Linked DNA regions of Longibacter salinarum. The protein of the gene in region 1 binds, or shares a complex with, the protein of each later gene. Links are inferred from orthologs where the notes say so. Each region holds a gene or a part of one and is shown in the gene's direction. Other genes may lie near its edges.

Region 1 (2,931 bases):
AACATCAACTACTACGTACTCAGCGATGCCATGACGCCGGCGGACTCAATCCAGAATCCGGGGTTTGTCCCCGATTCGTTGCGCCTTGTCGTTGGGATCCGGAAAGTTCGGCTCGCTGCCTATCTCAAGACCCCGTCGATCACGACGCGGTATGGCCGGCACGAGGTGCAGTTTTCGGAATTCCACCGCTGGGGCGAAGACCTCGCCGACGCCGTGAGTCGGTCGGTCGCGCAGTCGTTGTCACGGCAGCCGGGCATCGAGCGCGTCGACCGGGTGCCCTGGCCCGACCGAACGACGCACGATGTGCTGGTACAGATGCAGGTGCTTCGCTTCGAGGGAGAAGCTCCGTCTTCCAGTCGACGCCCGGAGCAAGAGGACGACGGGATCGAAGCGGAGGGTTCGGCGCGTGTCGCGGTGGCCTGGGAGCTCGTCGATCCAGAAACGCAGGAGGTGTGGGTCAGTGGTCGGACGGACCATCGTGAATCCGGATGGCCGGTGGGAAACTATCCGGCGCTCATCGAGCGGCTAGACGCAGCGTTGTCGGTTGTGGCGAGCGACTTAAACGAGAGCATGAAATCACTCGAGCCGCTGTCGGCTGAGAGCCGGTAGCCGTTCGACACCGCAGATCGCGGCGAGCGCTGATAGGAGAAGACGTGCTTTCCCTTCACGGGCGTGCCGTGAGGGACAAGGGGACGGGCCGTGAGACCCGGTGAAGTCTCTCCGAAAACAAGGGTCCAGGCGCAAAACGATGGCTGGCCACAGGCACAGAGGTTGCACCCGTGCCCTGATGCACGTACGTTGCGAACTGCCCCGAGGTGTGTGCCGCTGTTCGGTTGCTTCCGTACGGCGTACCGCCTCCGATCCTTGCTGACCGCGTCGAACCCTTTTCGCGCCCCGATGGAATATCTTCTTACGGCAGGCTTTGCCTTCCTCGTCATCAACGCCATGCTCGTGAGCGCTTCGGTGCTCGTGTACGCAGAGCGCCGCGTTTCCGGCTTCATGCAGAACCGCCCCGGCCCAAACCGTGTCGGCCCGGTCGGACTGCTGCAGCCGTTTGCGGACGTGCTCAAGTTCGTGTTGAAGGAGGATATTCAGCCTGCTGCGTCCAACAAATTTATCCATTCCCTCGCGCCGGTCCTCATGGTGGTGATCGCCATGAGTGCCGCGTCTTTGATTCCGTTCGCGAATGGCATTGTCGTCGCGGATCTGAATGTCGGCGTGCTGATGCTTCTCGCGCTGACGTCCGTGACGGTCTATGGCATCACACTCGCCGGATGGAGCTCCAACAGCAAGTACTCGCTCCTCGGCGGACTGCGGTCGGCGGCGCAGATGATCTCGTACGAGCTCTCGATGGGCCTCGCGGTCATTTCGGTCGTGCTCATCGCGGGTAGCTTGAACCTTATGGAGATTGTCGAGAACCAGGCATCCGGTGGTGCGCTCCTCGGCTGGAACCTCGTTCGGAATCCGGTCGGCTGCCTCATCTTTATCGTGACCGCGTTCGCGGAAACGAACCGGGCGCCGTTTGACCTGCCGGAGGCGGAGCAGGAGCTTGTCGGTGGATACCACACCGAGTACAGCGGCATGAAATTCGGCATGTTCTTCCTCGCCGAGTACGTGAACTGGTTCATCGCCTCGTTCATGATCGTGACGCTCTTCTTCGGCGGCTACCTCGTTCCCTTCCAGCCGCAACTCATCGCCGCCTTCCCGGCCCTCGCTGACTCGGTCTGGCTCCAGATCTTCCAGTTCGGTTCGCTGATGCTGAAGGTGAGCTTCTTCGTCTTCCTCTTCATCTGGGTCCGGTGGACGTTCCCCCGCTTCAAGTACAACCAGCTCATGATGATCGGCTGGAAGTACCTCCTCCCGATCTCGCTCGCCAACGCGCTTCTCGTCGCCCTCGGCGTCATCTTCTTCCAGAGCTACTTCTAGTTCGAAAAGCGAAATTCGAAGGGCGAAATGGAAAAGCACCTCGGCGCCAGACGGCGATCCGGGGTGCTTTTTTTCTATGGTTCAGCGTTCAAGGTTCAGAGTTCAAGGTTCAGGGCTAGCTACCGGACCGTTTGGATTTCAAACCGGACTGTCTTCGTATGTCAACGAAAAACGAATCTCGTGCGTCTCATGCGTCCTGGGAACGAGACGTTATCGTCGAACAGGACGCACTCACACACTCCGATACCCACATACTCACATACTCCCATCCATCTCAGAGCAGCCGCGCCTAGGAATGCTGAAATGACACACGCTCCAATGAACGTGTCCGGTAGGTAGGGTTCAGAGTTCAAGGTTCGGGGCTCGACGGGCTGCCGAATAACCTGAAGGGAATCCCCGGTCGTAGCGCTCATACCCTCAGACGTTGACACTTTCATACTTCCCACCCTTCACACTTTCCCTTTCCGTCGTTCCGTCAGGGTGAGGGCAGCGCCGGTGAGGAGGATGAGCAGGCCGAGGAGGCGCATCCACGACAGCTCGATCGGGGCGCCGCCGAGGAGGCCGAAGTGGTCGAGTCCGGCCGAGGTGAGGAGCTGGGCAGCGAGGAGAATCATTCCGAGGAGAACCGCCCCGATGCGCGGCACCGCGTAATTGCTCGCCGCCACGACGAAGACGCCCATGCAGCCGCCGATCCAGTAGTACCAGGGAAGTCCGCCGAACGCGATGACGCCGGTGCGCACGCCGATGAGGAGGAGCACGCCTGCTACGATCGTGCCGACGATGTGGTTGACCAGCGATCCGCGCAGGCTTCCGGCAAACGTCGCGAGCGACGCGTTGACCAGCCGACTCAGCGAGCCGATGACGCCGTTAAGTAGGGCGAGCAGGTAGAACATGCAGAGGAGCTTCCGGGAGGGCAGCGGGACGGGGTTAGCCGAACGCGACGAGGACGACACCTAGGATGACGAGGGCAAGACCGAGCAGTCGTTGCTTCGACACAGGGAATTG
Region 2 (2,816 bases), on another replicon or contig:
GTCCAATTCACTATCCTCAATCCACAATCGACCATTCACATTCTCCTTTTCGCACTTAGCCCTTCGCATTGCCAGACTCCCATTTCATGTGCTCTTCGGAATGCAGAGAGGTGCGGCTTTTGCACCCGTGGAAGCAGATGCGTACCATGCATACCTGCCTATCGCATCCTTGCGTCACGGAACGCCTGCTCCGATCCTGCCTGACTGGGCGGGGCGCACGATGGGTGCGATTATCCGATGGACCTTCCTGGTTTTCTGCCCGCTCCGAGTCATGTTTGGAGATTTCATCCCGCTGTACATCACCATTGCGATTGCCACCGGCCTCGCCCTCACACTGCTGAAGGCGGCCGAGCTCGTGGGGCCGAAGCGTCCCAATCGCATCAAGCAGTCGCCGTATGAGAGTGGGATGGATCCGATCGGCAGTGCCCGCGAACGGTACTCCGTGAAGTTTTACCTCGTCGCAATGATTTTTATCGTCTTTGACGTCGAGGTCGTCTTCATGTATCCGTGGGCGGTGAGTTTCCACGACTTCATCGCAGGTGGAGCAGCCCTCGGCGTGATGATTGTCGTTACGATCTTTGCGGCCATCCTCGCGATCGGGCTCGTCTACGATATCAAGAAAGGTGGGCTGGACTTCGAGCAGTAGGCGGAAGGCCGGCGCGTCTTACGGCCGCCCGGATCGGCAGCAGTCCGTGAATAGGCCGTGTAATGGCCGATCTCGTTTCACTCTTGGCTGAAACAGGGAAACGGCACTGACCATACCAGCAGTGCTCAGGGCCGGAAGCGGTCTGGCGCAACGGATCCCCTCGTTTTCCAACGGCGCCCCCTTCGCTTTCACCCCCCACGCCGAGATTTTCATCGCCGCACCCGGCCCGTCCGCCGGGAACCGAACGCATCGCACGGTTGCCCCGAATTCGACCTGCTCATGCATCTTCGGGTCATGCGGTGTCGTACAAGCAGGCGCCGATATTTACACCAATGCAGATATTATCATGGCTGGAATGACTCCGTCCGGTGGTGAGGGCTTTTTCACCACACGCGTCGATGCGGTTCTCAACTGGGCGCGCTCCAACTCGCTGATGCCGATGCCTATGGGGTTGGCCTGTTGCGCGATCGAGATGATGGCGTTTGCCGGACCGAAGTACGATGCGGCACGCTTCGGGAGTGAGGCCATGCGGTTCTCTCCCCGTCAGGCCGACCTGATGATCGTCGCCGGCTGGTGCTCCTACAAAATGAGCCACGCGATCCGCCGCGTCTGGGACCAGATGCCGGATCCGAAGTGGTGCATCGCGATGGGAGCCTGCGCGTCGACGGGCGGGATGCACCGCTGCTACGGCGTCGTTCAGGGTATCGACAACTTCCTGCCGGTCGATGTCTACATCCCCGGATGTCCGCCGCGGCCGGAAGCCGTCCTGCACGCACTAATGGACATCCAGGAGAAAATCCGTAACGAGTACTCGGTGCTGCAGGATTACACCGACGGCCCGCTGGTCGAGCGCGCACCGATCGTGCACGAGAACAGCAGCAAGTTCCCCGGTCAGCTTGAGAAGCCGAAGACGCCGAATTTCATCGTAGAAGCGCCCGGTGCCAAAGCCGACGACGCGACCCGCAAGTCGAAAACGGCGCCGATGAAGGCGTAGCACAGCGGATCCGACGCTGCCCCCTTTCGCACCATTTTCCATTCGCGCCCGCACCCGTTCATGCGCGACGACGAACGCAACGCACAGCCGAAACAAGAGAAGCGCGAGCACGAAGCGCTGAAGTTCTACTACACCCCGATGGATGAGGCCCGGGCCGACGACTCGGAGTCGAATCCACATGCCAAGGGGGCAACCCGGATCCCGGACGTCATCAAGGCCCTCGTCGACGAGTTTGGCGATGTCGTCTGGAACGTGGAAACCTACGCGGGCGAAGACACGGTCTTCGTTGAGAAGGAGAAAATACGCGAGGTCTGCCAGTTCCTCCGCGACGATCTGGGGTTTAACTACTTCTCCGATTGTGGCGGCATCGACCGCTTCACCGAGGACGAGCGCTACGAGATGTTCTACAACCTCGTCTCGCTGGAGCGTGGCAAACGAATTCGTGTCAAGATCCGCATCGAGGAGGACGATCTGAGCGTGCCGAGCGTCACGCAGGTGTACCGCGCCGCGAACTGGAACGAGCGCGAAGCCTACGACATGCTCGGCATCAAATTCGACGGGCATCCGGACCTGCGGCGCATGTACATGCCGGAGGACTTCGAGTATCACCCACTCCGCAAGGAATTTCCGCTTCTCGGCGTTCCGGGTTCGCTTCCGCTTCCACCGCAGACGCCGGAGGGCGAGCTCACGATGGACCCCTTCGCCGCAGCACACGGCTCGAAGCCCACGAAAAGTTACCTGGAGCCGAAGTCGGACTACGCCGACGACACGGATAACGAATAACGAACGTTCGAGACGCGCTACCGTCTGAGCGTTGAAACGCACCACACGCCAATAGCAACTCCCCATGGCCACGGCCCCTCAATTTCCCGGTCTCGACTTCGGCGACAAGTTCCGCTTCTGGCCGAAGCATAACGAGAAGATCTACGAGCGCCTCGACGCCAAGCACGCGTGGATCGAGGAAAAACGCGCGGCGGAGGGTGACGGTGGGATGGCCGCGACCGAATGGTCGGAGGTCGATCCGCTCGAGCACGAGATGATCCTCAACATGGGACCGCAGCACCCGGCCACCCACGGTGTGCTCCGCTGCGTCGTCAAGCTCGACGGCGAAACCATCGAGAAGGCGGTCCTCGACATCGGCTACCTGCACCGCGGGATCGAGAAGCTGGCCGAGTC
Region 3 (2,946 bases), on another replicon or contig:
AGGGGGCAACCCGGATCCCGGACGTCATCAAGGCCCTCGTCGACGAGTTTGGCGATGTCGTCTGGAACGTGGAAACCTACGCGGGCGAAGACACGGTCTTCGTTGAGAAGGAGAAAATACGCGAGGTCTGCCAGTTCCTCCGCGACGATCTGGGGTTTAACTACTTCTCCGATTGTGGCGGCATCGACCGCTTCACCGAGGACGAGCGCTACGAGATGTTCTACAACCTCGTCTCGCTGGAGCGTGGCAAACGAATTCGTGTCAAGATCCGCATCGAGGAGGACGATCTGAGCGTGCCGAGCGTCACGCAGGTGTACCGCGCCGCGAACTGGAACGAGCGCGAAGCCTACGACATGCTCGGCATCAAATTCGACGGGCATCCGGACCTGCGGCGCATGTACATGCCGGAGGACTTCGAGTATCACCCACTCCGCAAGGAATTTCCGCTTCTCGGCGTTCCGGGTTCGCTTCCGCTTCCACCGCAGACGCCGGAGGGCGAGCTCACGATGGACCCCTTCGCCGCAGCACACGGCTCGAAGCCCACGAAAAGTTACCTGGAGCCGAAGTCGGACTACGCCGACGACACGGATAACGAATAACGAACGTTCGAGACGCGCTACCGTCTGAGCGTTGAAACGCACCACACGCCAATAGCAACTCCCCATGGCCACGGCCCCTCAATTTCCCGGTCTCGACTTCGGCGACAAGTTCCGCTTCTGGCCGAAGCATAACGAGAAGATCTACGAGCGCCTCGACGCCAAGCACGCGTGGATCGAGGAAAAACGCGCGGCGGAGGGTGACGGTGGGATGGCCGCGACCGAATGGTCGGAGGTCGATCCGCTCGAGCACGAGATGATCCTCAACATGGGACCGCAGCACCCGGCCACCCACGGTGTGCTCCGCTGCGTCGTCAAGCTCGACGGCGAAACCATCGAGAAGGCGGTCCTCGACATCGGCTACCTGCACCGCGGGATCGAGAAGCTGGCCGAGTCGAAGACGTATCAGGAGTTCATGCCGTACACCGACCGCATGGACTACCTGTCGCCCTACTCCAACAACGTCGCCTGGTGCCTGGCGGTGGAGAAACTCGCGGGCATCGAAATCCCGGAGCGCGCCGAATGGATTCGCATGATCATGTGCGAGCTGGCGCGAATCTCGTCGCACTGCCTCTGGCTCGGTGTGGGTCTGATGGACGCGGGCGCGGTGTCCGGCTTCCTCTGGACCTTCCAGCAGCGGGAGGACATCTACTCGATCTTTGACGAGGTTGCCGGTGCACGGTTTACCGTCAGCCACTCTCGCATTGGCGGGGTGGCGTCGGATTTGACGCCGCGTTCGTTCGAGCTTATCCGCGCCTTCTGCGACAGCTTCAAGGAGGAGCTCGCCCGCTGGCAGAAATTCCTGAACCGAAACCGCATCTGGATCGAGCGGAATAAGGACGTCGGCCGGATCACGAAGGAGGAGGCCATCGAGCTTGGTATGACCGGGCCGAACCTGCGCGGCTCCGGCGTTGAGTACGACATTCGCCGCTTCGAGCCGTACCTCAAGTACGACGAAGTCGACTTCACCATCCCGATCCGCGAGGAAGGCGATTGCCTCGCCCGGTACTTCCTCCGCCTGGAGGAGATGGAGCAGAGCATTCGAATCATCGAGCAGTGCCTCGACCGGATGCCGGAGGGCCCGGTCCGCGCCGACGACGCCAAGCAGGCGTATCCATCGAAGGACGAGGTTTATTACTCGATGGAAGGCATGATTCACGACTTCATGTACACCGATGTGGGCACGCAGGCGCCGAAGGGGGCCAACGCGTACCACGCGGTCGAGAGTCCGAAAGGCGAACTCGGCTTTTACCTGACGAGCGACGGCACCGGCCGCCCCTTCCGCGTACGGATCAATGCGCCCTCGTTTACCAACCTGCAGGGCATGGAGTACATTATGGAGGGCTCCCTCGTCGCAGATACCGTCGTCATTATCGGCTCGATTGACCCCGTGATGGGCGAAGCCGACAAATAAGTCCGCATGTGTGAGTGTCTGAAGGAGTGGAGGGCCTTCACGTTCACACGTTCACACATTCGTTCTTCCCAACCTTCGCGCGTACAACATGAGTCAATTCGACATTCAGCGGCCGGTCGTCGAGCTTCCGGACCAGAATCCAGATCCCGTCTTTTCTGAAGACGAGCTCGTCTGGACGGATGAGGAGAAAGAGCAGATCGATCGCTACAAGGCCCAGTACCCGGAGCCGGACGCGGCGATTATGCGGGTTCTCTGGATCGCGCAGGAGAAGTTTGGTTTCCTCCCGCCGGAGGTGATCCAGCTCTGCGCGGACACGCTCGACATGCCGTTCTCGAAGGCATTCGGCGTTGCCACGTTCTACACGCAGTACTACAAGGAGGAGCAGGGCAAATTCGTCCTTGACGTCTGCACGTGCTTCACCTGCCAGTTTACCGGTGGCTACGACATTCTCCACTACCTGGAGGAGAAACTGGACATCCACGCCGGCGAAACGACCGACGACGGCATGTTCACGCTGCAGGAGGTCGAATGCCTCGGCTGCTGCGGTTCCGCCCCGATGATGCAGGTCACGAACGGCCCGTACGTCCACAACCTCACGAAGGAAAAGGTGGACGAACTGGTGGACAAACTGAAGAAAGGCGAGATGCCGAAGTTTACGTCTGTAACCCTGCCGCAGGACGAAGACGAGATGGGCGGCAACCGCCGTTCCGATGCTGAGACGACGGAGACGTACAAGACGCAGCCGCGCTCGGAAGCGATCAAGTAGACACCGACGCCGTCGCCGTACCTGATCCGGTATGCTCATGGACGCATCTGACGCTGGCGCATTCTCCGATCCTTCGGGTGCACCTGACCTCGACGACTGCGCATCAGCACGCGTGAGATTGGTCGATGCGCTGGGGGCGGATGAAGACACGGCCGACCGACTTCGTGGGG
Region 4 (2,847 bases), on another replicon or contig:
CCGACCGGCATCATCCAACCGGATCAGGAAGTCCTTCCCGGCGGCGGTGCGGGCAATGAGGTGGGTGGCTTCCTCAGCTACCGCAACTTCGGTGAGGTGTCGTACTACGGTACCGATATCTCCGTGACACTGCAGGCAACGGATGCGTTCGCCATTTTCGCGAACACGTCGTTCCTGAGCGATGACTTCTTCGACAACGAAGAGCTCGACGAGACCAACACGTCGTTGAGCCTCGCGCTCAATGCTCCGGCGTTCAAATTCAAGAGCGGGTTCGATTACCGCTTCGACAACGGCTTCTCGTTTGGGATGACCGGTAACTACGTCGAAGGCTTCCCGGTGGAAACCGGACCGTACGTCGGGTCCGTGGACTCGTATTTCCTGCTCGACGCCCGCATGGGCTACAAGGTGCAGTCGATCCCGGGTCTGCGCGTCGACGTCACAGGCAAGAATATCCTCAACAATGAGCACAGAGAATTCGCCGGTGCACCGGAGCTCGGCCTGGCCGTCTTCGGCCGGATGCAATACAGCTTCTAGTGCGAAGTGCGAAATTTGAAGTGCGAAGGGATTGCCAGGTCCGGTCGGGGGTGCCCCGGTCGGGCCTGGCATTTTTGCGTTACAACGTTAGAACGTTGATTCGTTGAGACGTTGGGGATTGCGAATTAAGGATTGGGGATTTTGGGTTAGGGGTTACGGATTAAGGATTGAGGATTACGTATTTGGGATTGCGGATTAGGGATTGAGAGTTACGGCGATCTGGTGGAGGCACGATCGGGTGGCAAACGTTCAAACGTATCTGCGCGCTTAGAAGCCAATCCCATAGACCACGAACCACCGACGACAAACAATCAAGACTCCGGAGGCGGAGGACTGCATCACGCCCGAAAGATCGGTCCAATTCACTATCCTCAATCCACAATCGACCATTCACATTCTCCTTTTCGCACTTAGCCCTTCGCATTGCCAGACTCCCATTTCATGTGCTCTTCGGAATGCAGAGAGGTGCGGCTTTTGCACCCGTGGAAGCAGATGCGTACCATGCATACCTGCCTATCGCATCCTTGCGTCACGGAACGCCTGCTCCGATCCTGCCTGACTGGGCGGGGCGCACGATGGGTGCGATTATCCGATGGACCTTCCTGGTTTTCTGCCCGCTCCGAGTCATGTTTGGAGATTTCATCCCGCTGTACATCACCATTGCGATTGCCACCGGCCTCGCCCTCACACTGCTGAAGGCGGCCGAGCTCGTGGGGCCGAAGCGTCCCAATCGCATCAAGCAGTCGCCGTATGAGAGTGGGATGGATCCGATCGGCAGTGCCCGCGAACGGTACTCCGTGAAGTTTTACCTCGTCGCAATGATTTTTATCGTCTTTGACGTCGAGGTCGTCTTCATGTATCCGTGGGCGGTGAGTTTCCACGACTTCATCGCAGGTGGAGCAGCCCTCGGCGTGATGATTGTCGTTACGATCTTTGCGGCCATCCTCGCGATCGGGCTCGTCTACGATATCAAGAAAGGTGGGCTGGACTTCGAGCAGTAGGCGGAAGGCCGGCGCGTCTTACGGCCGCCCGGATCGGCAGCAGTCCGTGAATAGGCCGTGTAATGGCCGATCTCGTTTCACTCTTGGCTGAAACAGGGAAACGGCACTGACCATACCAGCAGTGCTCAGGGCCGGAAGCGGTCTGGCGCAACGGATCCCCTCGTTTTCCAACGGCGCCCCCTTCGCTTTCACCCCCCACGCCGAGATTTTCATCGCCGCACCCGGCCCGTCCGCCGGGAACCGAACGCATCGCACGGTTGCCCCGAATTCGACCTGCTCATGCATCTTCGGGTCATGCGGTGTCGTACAAGCAGGCGCCGATATTTACACCAATGCAGATATTATCATGGCTGGAATGACTCCGTCCGGTGGTGAGGGCTTTTTCACCACACGCGTCGATGCGGTTCTCAACTGGGCGCGCTCCAACTCGCTGATGCCGATGCCTATGGGGTTGGCCTGTTGCGCGATCGAGATGATGGCGTTTGCCGGACCGAAGTACGATGCGGCACGCTTCGGGAGTGAGGCCATGCGGTTCTCTCCCCGTCAGGCCGACCTGATGATCGTCGCCGGCTGGTGCTCCTACAAAATGAGCCACGCGATCCGCCGCGTCTGGGACCAGATGCCGGATCCGAAGTGGTGCATCGCGATGGGAGCCTGCGCGTCGACGGGCGGGATGCACCGCTGCTACGGCGTCGTTCAGGGTATCGACAACTTCCTGCCGGTCGATGTCTACATCCCCGGATGTCCGCCGCGGCCGGAAGCCGTCCTGCACGCACTAATGGACATCCAGGAGAAAATCCGTAACGAGTACTCGGTGCTGCAGGATTACACCGACGGCCCGCTGGTCGAGCGCGCACCGATCGTGCACGAGAACAGCAGCAAGTTCCCCGGTCAGCTTGAGAAGCCGAAGACGCCGAATTTCATCGTAGAAGCGCCCGGTGCCAAAGCCGACGACGCGACCCGCAAGTCGAAAACGGCGCCGATGAAGGCGTAGCACAGCGGATCCGACGCTGCCCCCTTTCGCACCATTTTCCATTCGCGCCCGCACCCGTTCATGCGCGACGACGAACGCAACGCACAGCCGAAACAAGAGAAGCGCGAGCACGAAGCGCTGAAGTTCTACTACACCCCGATGGATGAGGCCCGGGCCGACGACTCGGAGTCGAATCCACATGCCAAGGGGGCAACCCGGATCCCGGACGTCATCAAGGCCCTCGTCGACGAGTTTGGCGATGTCGTCTGGAACGTGGAAACCTACGCGGGCGAAGACACGGTCTTCGTTGAGAAGGAGAAAATACGCGAGGTCTGCCAG
Region 5 (2,890 bases), on another replicon or contig:
TGGCCCCGTTTTCAGATGTCCGCCGGCGGAGTGTCCACGAAATCGCCTTCCGCTTCGACTGGGAGGAACGACACGCGCAGCATGTTGCTGCCACGGCGACGTTTCTGTTTGATGTCCTGAAAGACCGATATAACGGCCCAAAGTCAGACGTCGAACTACTGGAGTACGCTGCGATCCTGCACGACATCGGCTACCACATTAGCCACTCCGGCCACCACAAGCATTCCCGCTACCTCATTCAGCATTCGGATCTGCAGGGGTTTCAGCCAGACGAGAAGCGAATCCTCGCGCTTGTGGCTCGTTATCACCGGAAGTCGTTTCCGGATGAGAGCAGGCACAAGCGATTCCGTAAGCTCAGCAAACCCAATCGAGAACGCGTTCGGCAGCTTGCAGGAATCCTTCGGATCGCGGAAGGACTAGATCGAAGCCACTTTCAGAATGTCGCAGCACTGGAAATCGACCTGACGGATGACGTGCTGACGATTGCTCTCGACTCAAAGGGCGATCCAGAGCTCGAAATCTGGGCAGCGGGGGAGGAGTCCGGGCTTTTCCGAGAGGTCTTTGGCATCGACGTATCAATCGAAGAGAAGGACATACGAATCGAGGGCGACGGGATAAAGATGGGTCCAGCCCCGGTCACACATGCCGTTCCTGCATCCAGCGAGTGAGCGCCTGATTCCACAGAACGCCCCGGTCTGAGATCAATGTGAGGTAAAGAGAGGAAGGAGGGAGGGCGAAAAGTGATGGCATCGAAGAGCAGATTTCCGGTCCCATCTGCACGGAGCGCTAGCGAAGGGCGGACGACCACGCGAGGGTTCGTATTCATCCGGGCTTAACCCCCCTGAATGTTGCCCCTACGATGCCCCTTCGCTACCTTGCCGTCTGTACGATCCGACGCCCGGTGCGCTACGTTTGTGCCTGCGAAACGGCCGAATTCCGCAACCGGGCGACGCTTTGGACACGTAGCGTCGATGAATGTGGGGCCGACCCGTCGGCCCGTTCTGCGCTACGGCGTGATCTTCGCAGGATGACGCGACCGTTTGAGGCGTGAGCCACGATCCCTGTACTGCGGGACCTCGTGTTGTTGTCGGACTCCGTACCTGCACCCACGACCACTCAGATTTGCCGATCGGGCTCATGGCCGCTGCACCTTTCATGTTTTTTCTGCTGGCAACGGTAGCTGTCGTTGCCGCTATCGGGATGCTCATTTCACGTAGCCCGGTTTACAGCGCCCTCTGGCTTGTACTGAATCTGTTCTGCGTGGCGGGTCTCTATCTCACGTTGAACGCGACGTTTATCGGCGTCATCCAGATTCTGGTCTACGCCGGTGCGATCATGGTCTTATTCCTGTTTGTCATTATGCTCCTCAATCTTGAGGCTTTACCTCGATTAGAGGAGATCAACTGGACCATGGTAGCGGGCTTTGCACTGGGCGTTGTGGTGCTTTCGCAGCTGCTCTACGTCATTGCCAGCGGCTTCGATCTTCCGATGGAAGCCATGGAAGCGACCGCAGAGACTGGTAGCGCGGAGTTGCTCGGAAAACATCTCTACACGCGCTACGCGCTCCACGTCGAGGTCGCCGCAGTCCTTTTGCTCGCGGCCACGGTGGGCGCCGTCATGCTTGCACAGAAACGGTTTCAATAAGCTGGTTTGTTGCCGGTCGGCTCCGGTTTCCAGAGAATTGTCCCTGGAATCGAGTAGCTGGCGGCGACGCACCAAAGGCAACAAACGACTAAAACCCTTCTCTCCGCGATGGAAGTCGCTCTCAATTGGTATCTCGGCCTCAGTGCGATCCTCTTCTCGATCGGTACGCTCGGCGTGCTGTTCAAGCGGAATGCGATCGTTCTGCTTATGTCGGTAGAGTTGATGCTTAATGCCGTCAACCTCACGCTCGTCGCTCTCAGTCAGTCGATGGGAGACCCCGACGGGCAGTTGCTCGTCTTCTTTACGATCGCCGTTGCGGCCGCGGAGGCCGCCGTGGGTCTCGCGATCGTGATTGCCATCTTCCGTCGGAAGCTGACGGTCGACATCACGGAGATCAATCTGTTCAAGTTCTAGACGATCTCTGCTGGTCTGATGGGGCGTGGGCACTAAGATTCCGCCTGCGCACCGACGACCGACGCATGTAGCATCCTGCCCGACGGTCGGGCCTCTCCTCCACACGTACTCGTCACTCGGCTTCGTCCATGAGTCACGACCTCCTCGTTCGCCTCATTCTGCTCTTGCCCCTCACGGGGGCCGTCCTCCTCGGTGTCCTGCCGCTCTTTATGCCGGCACTTCGGAAACGAGAGAGCCTCATCGGCACGATCGGCACGTCGATGGTGGTGATTCCATTCGCGATCACGGTCTACCTGTTCGCCAGCTACGGCGGCGATCCCGTGACCGTCAACTATTTCACGTGGATGCAGGCCGGCGACCTGACGCTTGATTTCGCATACCGCATCGATGAGTTATCCCTCATCATGACGCTCATCGTTACGGGCGTTGGTGGCGTGATTCACCTCTACTCGACGGGGTACATGCACGGGGATTCCGGGTACTGGCGCTTCTTCGCCTACCTGAACCTGTTCATCTTCGCCATGCTCAATCTGGTGCTGGCGAACAACCTCGCGGTGCTGTTCCTCGGCTGGGAAGGCGTCGGGCTGTGCTCGTACCTGTTGATCGGGTACTGGTACACAGACCTTGAGAACAGCGCAGCCGCAAACAAAGCATTCATCGTCAACCGCATCGGCGACTTCGCCTTCCTGATGGCGATGTTCCTCATCTTCAGCGAGCTCGGGAGCCTCAGCTTCGATGTGCTCCTCTCGGATGCGGCCTCGGTGCTCTCAACGGACACGATCAACTATATCGTGCTCCTGCTCTTCATTGGAGCCACCGGTAAGTCCGCCCA

What was found.
Region 2: the proteins of nuoH (region 1) and CRI94_RS10990 are in contact, whole or in part, in a crystal structure (PDB 6Y11), measured with the Thermus thermophilus proteins. The link is inferred for Longibacter salinarum from one-to-one orthologs. Residues at the interface, in WP_096411122.1 of Thermus thermophilus: Arg36, Val44, Arg45, Met46, Gly47, Pro48, Asn49, Arg50, Val51, Leu57, Gln58, Ala61, Asp62, Ile64, Lys65, Ile67, Phe68, Lys69, Glu70, Ile72, Val74, Glu223, Ala224, Glu225, His233, Thr234, Glu235, Tyr236, Ser237, Trp241; in WP_096411117.1 of Thermus thermophilus: Arg16, Glu17, Gly18, Leu24, Leu27, Val28, Trp30, Gly31, Arg32, Asn34, Ser35, Trp37, Thr54, Asp55, Ala56, Asp59, Ala61, Arg62, Phe63, Gly64, Glu66, Val67, Phe68, Arg69, Ala70, Ser71, Arg73, Gln74, Ala75, Asp76.
Region 3: the proteins of nuoH (region 1) and nuoD are in contact, whole or in part, in a cryo-EM structure (PDB 6ZJN), measured with the Thermus thermophilus proteins. The link is inferred for Longibacter salinarum from one-to-one orthologs. Residues at the interface, in WP_096411122.1 of Thermus thermophilus: Ala224, Glu225, Gln226, Glu227, Ala295, Trp297, Phe298, Arg299; in WP_223903221.1 of Thermus thermophilus: Pro35, Ser36, Asp139, Gly141, Ala142.
Region 4: the proteins of nuoH (region 1) and CRI94_RS10995 are in contact, whole or in part, in a cryo-EM structure (PDB 6KHJ), measured with the Thermosynechococcus vestitus proteins. The link is inferred for Longibacter salinarum from one-to-one orthologs. Residues at the interface, in WP_126985484.1 of Thermosynechococcus vestitus: Gln8, Lys26, Trp29, Leu30, Pro33, Met34, Met37, Leu38, Leu83, Ile84, Phe85, Lys86, Glu87, Asp88, Val89, Leu90, Pro91, Ala92, Thr100, Ala104, Val107, Ile108, Phe111, Leu112, Tyr114, Ile115, Ile125, Ser126, Leu128, Phe133; in WP_126986108.1 of Thermosynechococcus vestitus: Gly6, Tyr7, Glu8, Tyr9, Phe10, Gly12, Phe13, Leu14, Ile16, Cys17, Ser18, Pro21, Ala24, Leu25, Ala27, Ser28, Leu31, Arg32, Pro33, Ser35, Arg40, Leu41, Thr42, Thr43, Tyr44, Glu45, Ile51, Gly53, Ala54, Trp55.
Region 5: the proteins of nuoH (region 1) and CRI94_RS00920 are in contact, whole or in part, in a cryo-EM structure (PDB 7NYH), measured with the Escherichia coli proteins. The link is inferred for Longibacter salinarum from one-to-one orthologs.

Annotation. Positions count from the first base shown.
Region 1 is NZ_PDEQ01000007.1:104,420-107,350, forward strand. What follows is about bases 91-2,911. They hold nuoH (NADH-quinone oxidoreductase subunit NuoH), read left to right. Parts: upstream 91-897; coding sequence 898-1,926; downstream 1,927-2,911. Other genes in these bases: CRI94_RS13825 (PqiC family protein), read left to right, coding at 91-609; CRI94_RS13835 (DMT family transporter), read right to left, coding at 2,376-2,819; CRI94_RS13840 (DMT family transporter), read right to left, coding at 2,854-2,911. Outside these bases: more of CRI94_RS13825, read left to right, coding at 1-90; more of CRI94_RS13840, read right to left, coding at 2,912-2,931. UniProt on the Escherichia coli protein: NDH-1 shuttles electrons from NADH, via FMN and iron-sulfur (Fe-S) centers, to quinones in the respiratory chain. The immediate electron acceptor for the enzyme in this species is believed to be ubiquinone.
Region 2 is NZ_PDEQ01000005.1:216,617-219,432, reverse strand. It holds CRI94_RS10990 (NADH-quinone oxidoreductase subunit B), read left to right. Parts: upstream 1-992; coding sequence 993-1,640; downstream 1,641-2,816. Other genes in the region: nuoD (NADH dehydrogenase (quinone) subunit D), read left to right, coding at 2,488-2,816; CRI94_RS10985 (NADH-quinone oxidoreductase subunit C), read left to right, coding at 1,701-2,423; CRI94_RS10995 (NADH-quinone oxidoreductase subunit A), read left to right, coding at 272-646. UniProt on the Escherichia coli protein: NDH-1 shuttles electrons from NADH, via FMN and iron-sulfur (Fe-S) centers, to quinones in the respiratory chain. The immediate electron acceptor for the enzyme in this species is ubiquinone.
Region 3 is NZ_PDEQ01000005.1:214,663-217,608, reverse strand. The notes cover bases 1-2,836. They hold nuoD (NADH dehydrogenase (quinone) subunit D), read left to right. Parts: upstream 1-663; coding sequence 664-2,010; downstream 2,011-2,836. Other genes in these bases: CRI94_RS10970 (hypothetical protein), read left to right, coding at 2,814-2,836; CRI94_RS10975 (NADH-quinone oxidoreductase subunit NuoE family protein), read left to right, coding at 2,099-2,776; CRI94_RS10985 (NADH-quinone oxidoreductase subunit C), read left to right, coding at 1-599. Outside these bases: more of CRI94_RS10970, read left to right, coding at 2,837-2,946.
Region 4 is NZ_PDEQ01000005.1:217,475-220,321, reverse strand. What follows is about bases 111-2,847. They hold CRI94_RS10995 (NADH-quinone oxidoreductase subunit A), read left to right. Parts: upstream 111-1,160; coding sequence 1,161-1,535; downstream 1,536-2,847. Other genes in these bases: CRI94_RS10985 (NADH-quinone oxidoreductase subunit C), read left to right, coding at 2,590-2,847; CRI94_RS10990 (NADH-quinone oxidoreductase subunit B), read left to right, coding at 1,882-2,529; CRI94_RS11000 (TonB-dependent receptor), read left to right, coding at 111-534. Outside these bases: more of CRI94_RS11000, read left to right, coding at 1-110. UniProt on the Escherichia coli protein: NDH-1 shuttles electrons from NADH, via FMN and iron-sulfur (Fe-S) centers, to quinones in the respiratory chain. The immediate electron acceptor for the enzyme in this species is believed to be ubiquinone.
Region 5 is NZ_PDEQ01000001.1:229,885-232,774, forward strand. What follows is about bases 111-2,890. They hold CRI94_RS00920 (NADH-quinone oxidoreductase subunit J family protein), read left to right. Parts: upstream 111-1,137; coding sequence 1,138-1,644; downstream 1,645-2,890. Other genes in these bases: CRI94_RS00915 (Ppx/GppA phosphatase family protein), read left to right, coding at 111-668; nuoK (NADH-quinone oxidoreductase subunit NuoK), read left to right, coding at 1,753-2,058; nuoL (NADH-quinone oxidoreductase subunit L), read left to right, coding at 2,187-2,890. In the rest of the region: more of CRI94_RS00915, read left to right, coding at 1-110. UniProt on the Escherichia coli protein: NDH-1 shuttles electrons from NADH, via FMN and iron-sulfur (Fe-S) centers, to quinones in the respiratory chain. The immediate electron acceptor for the enzyme in this species is believed to be ubiquinone.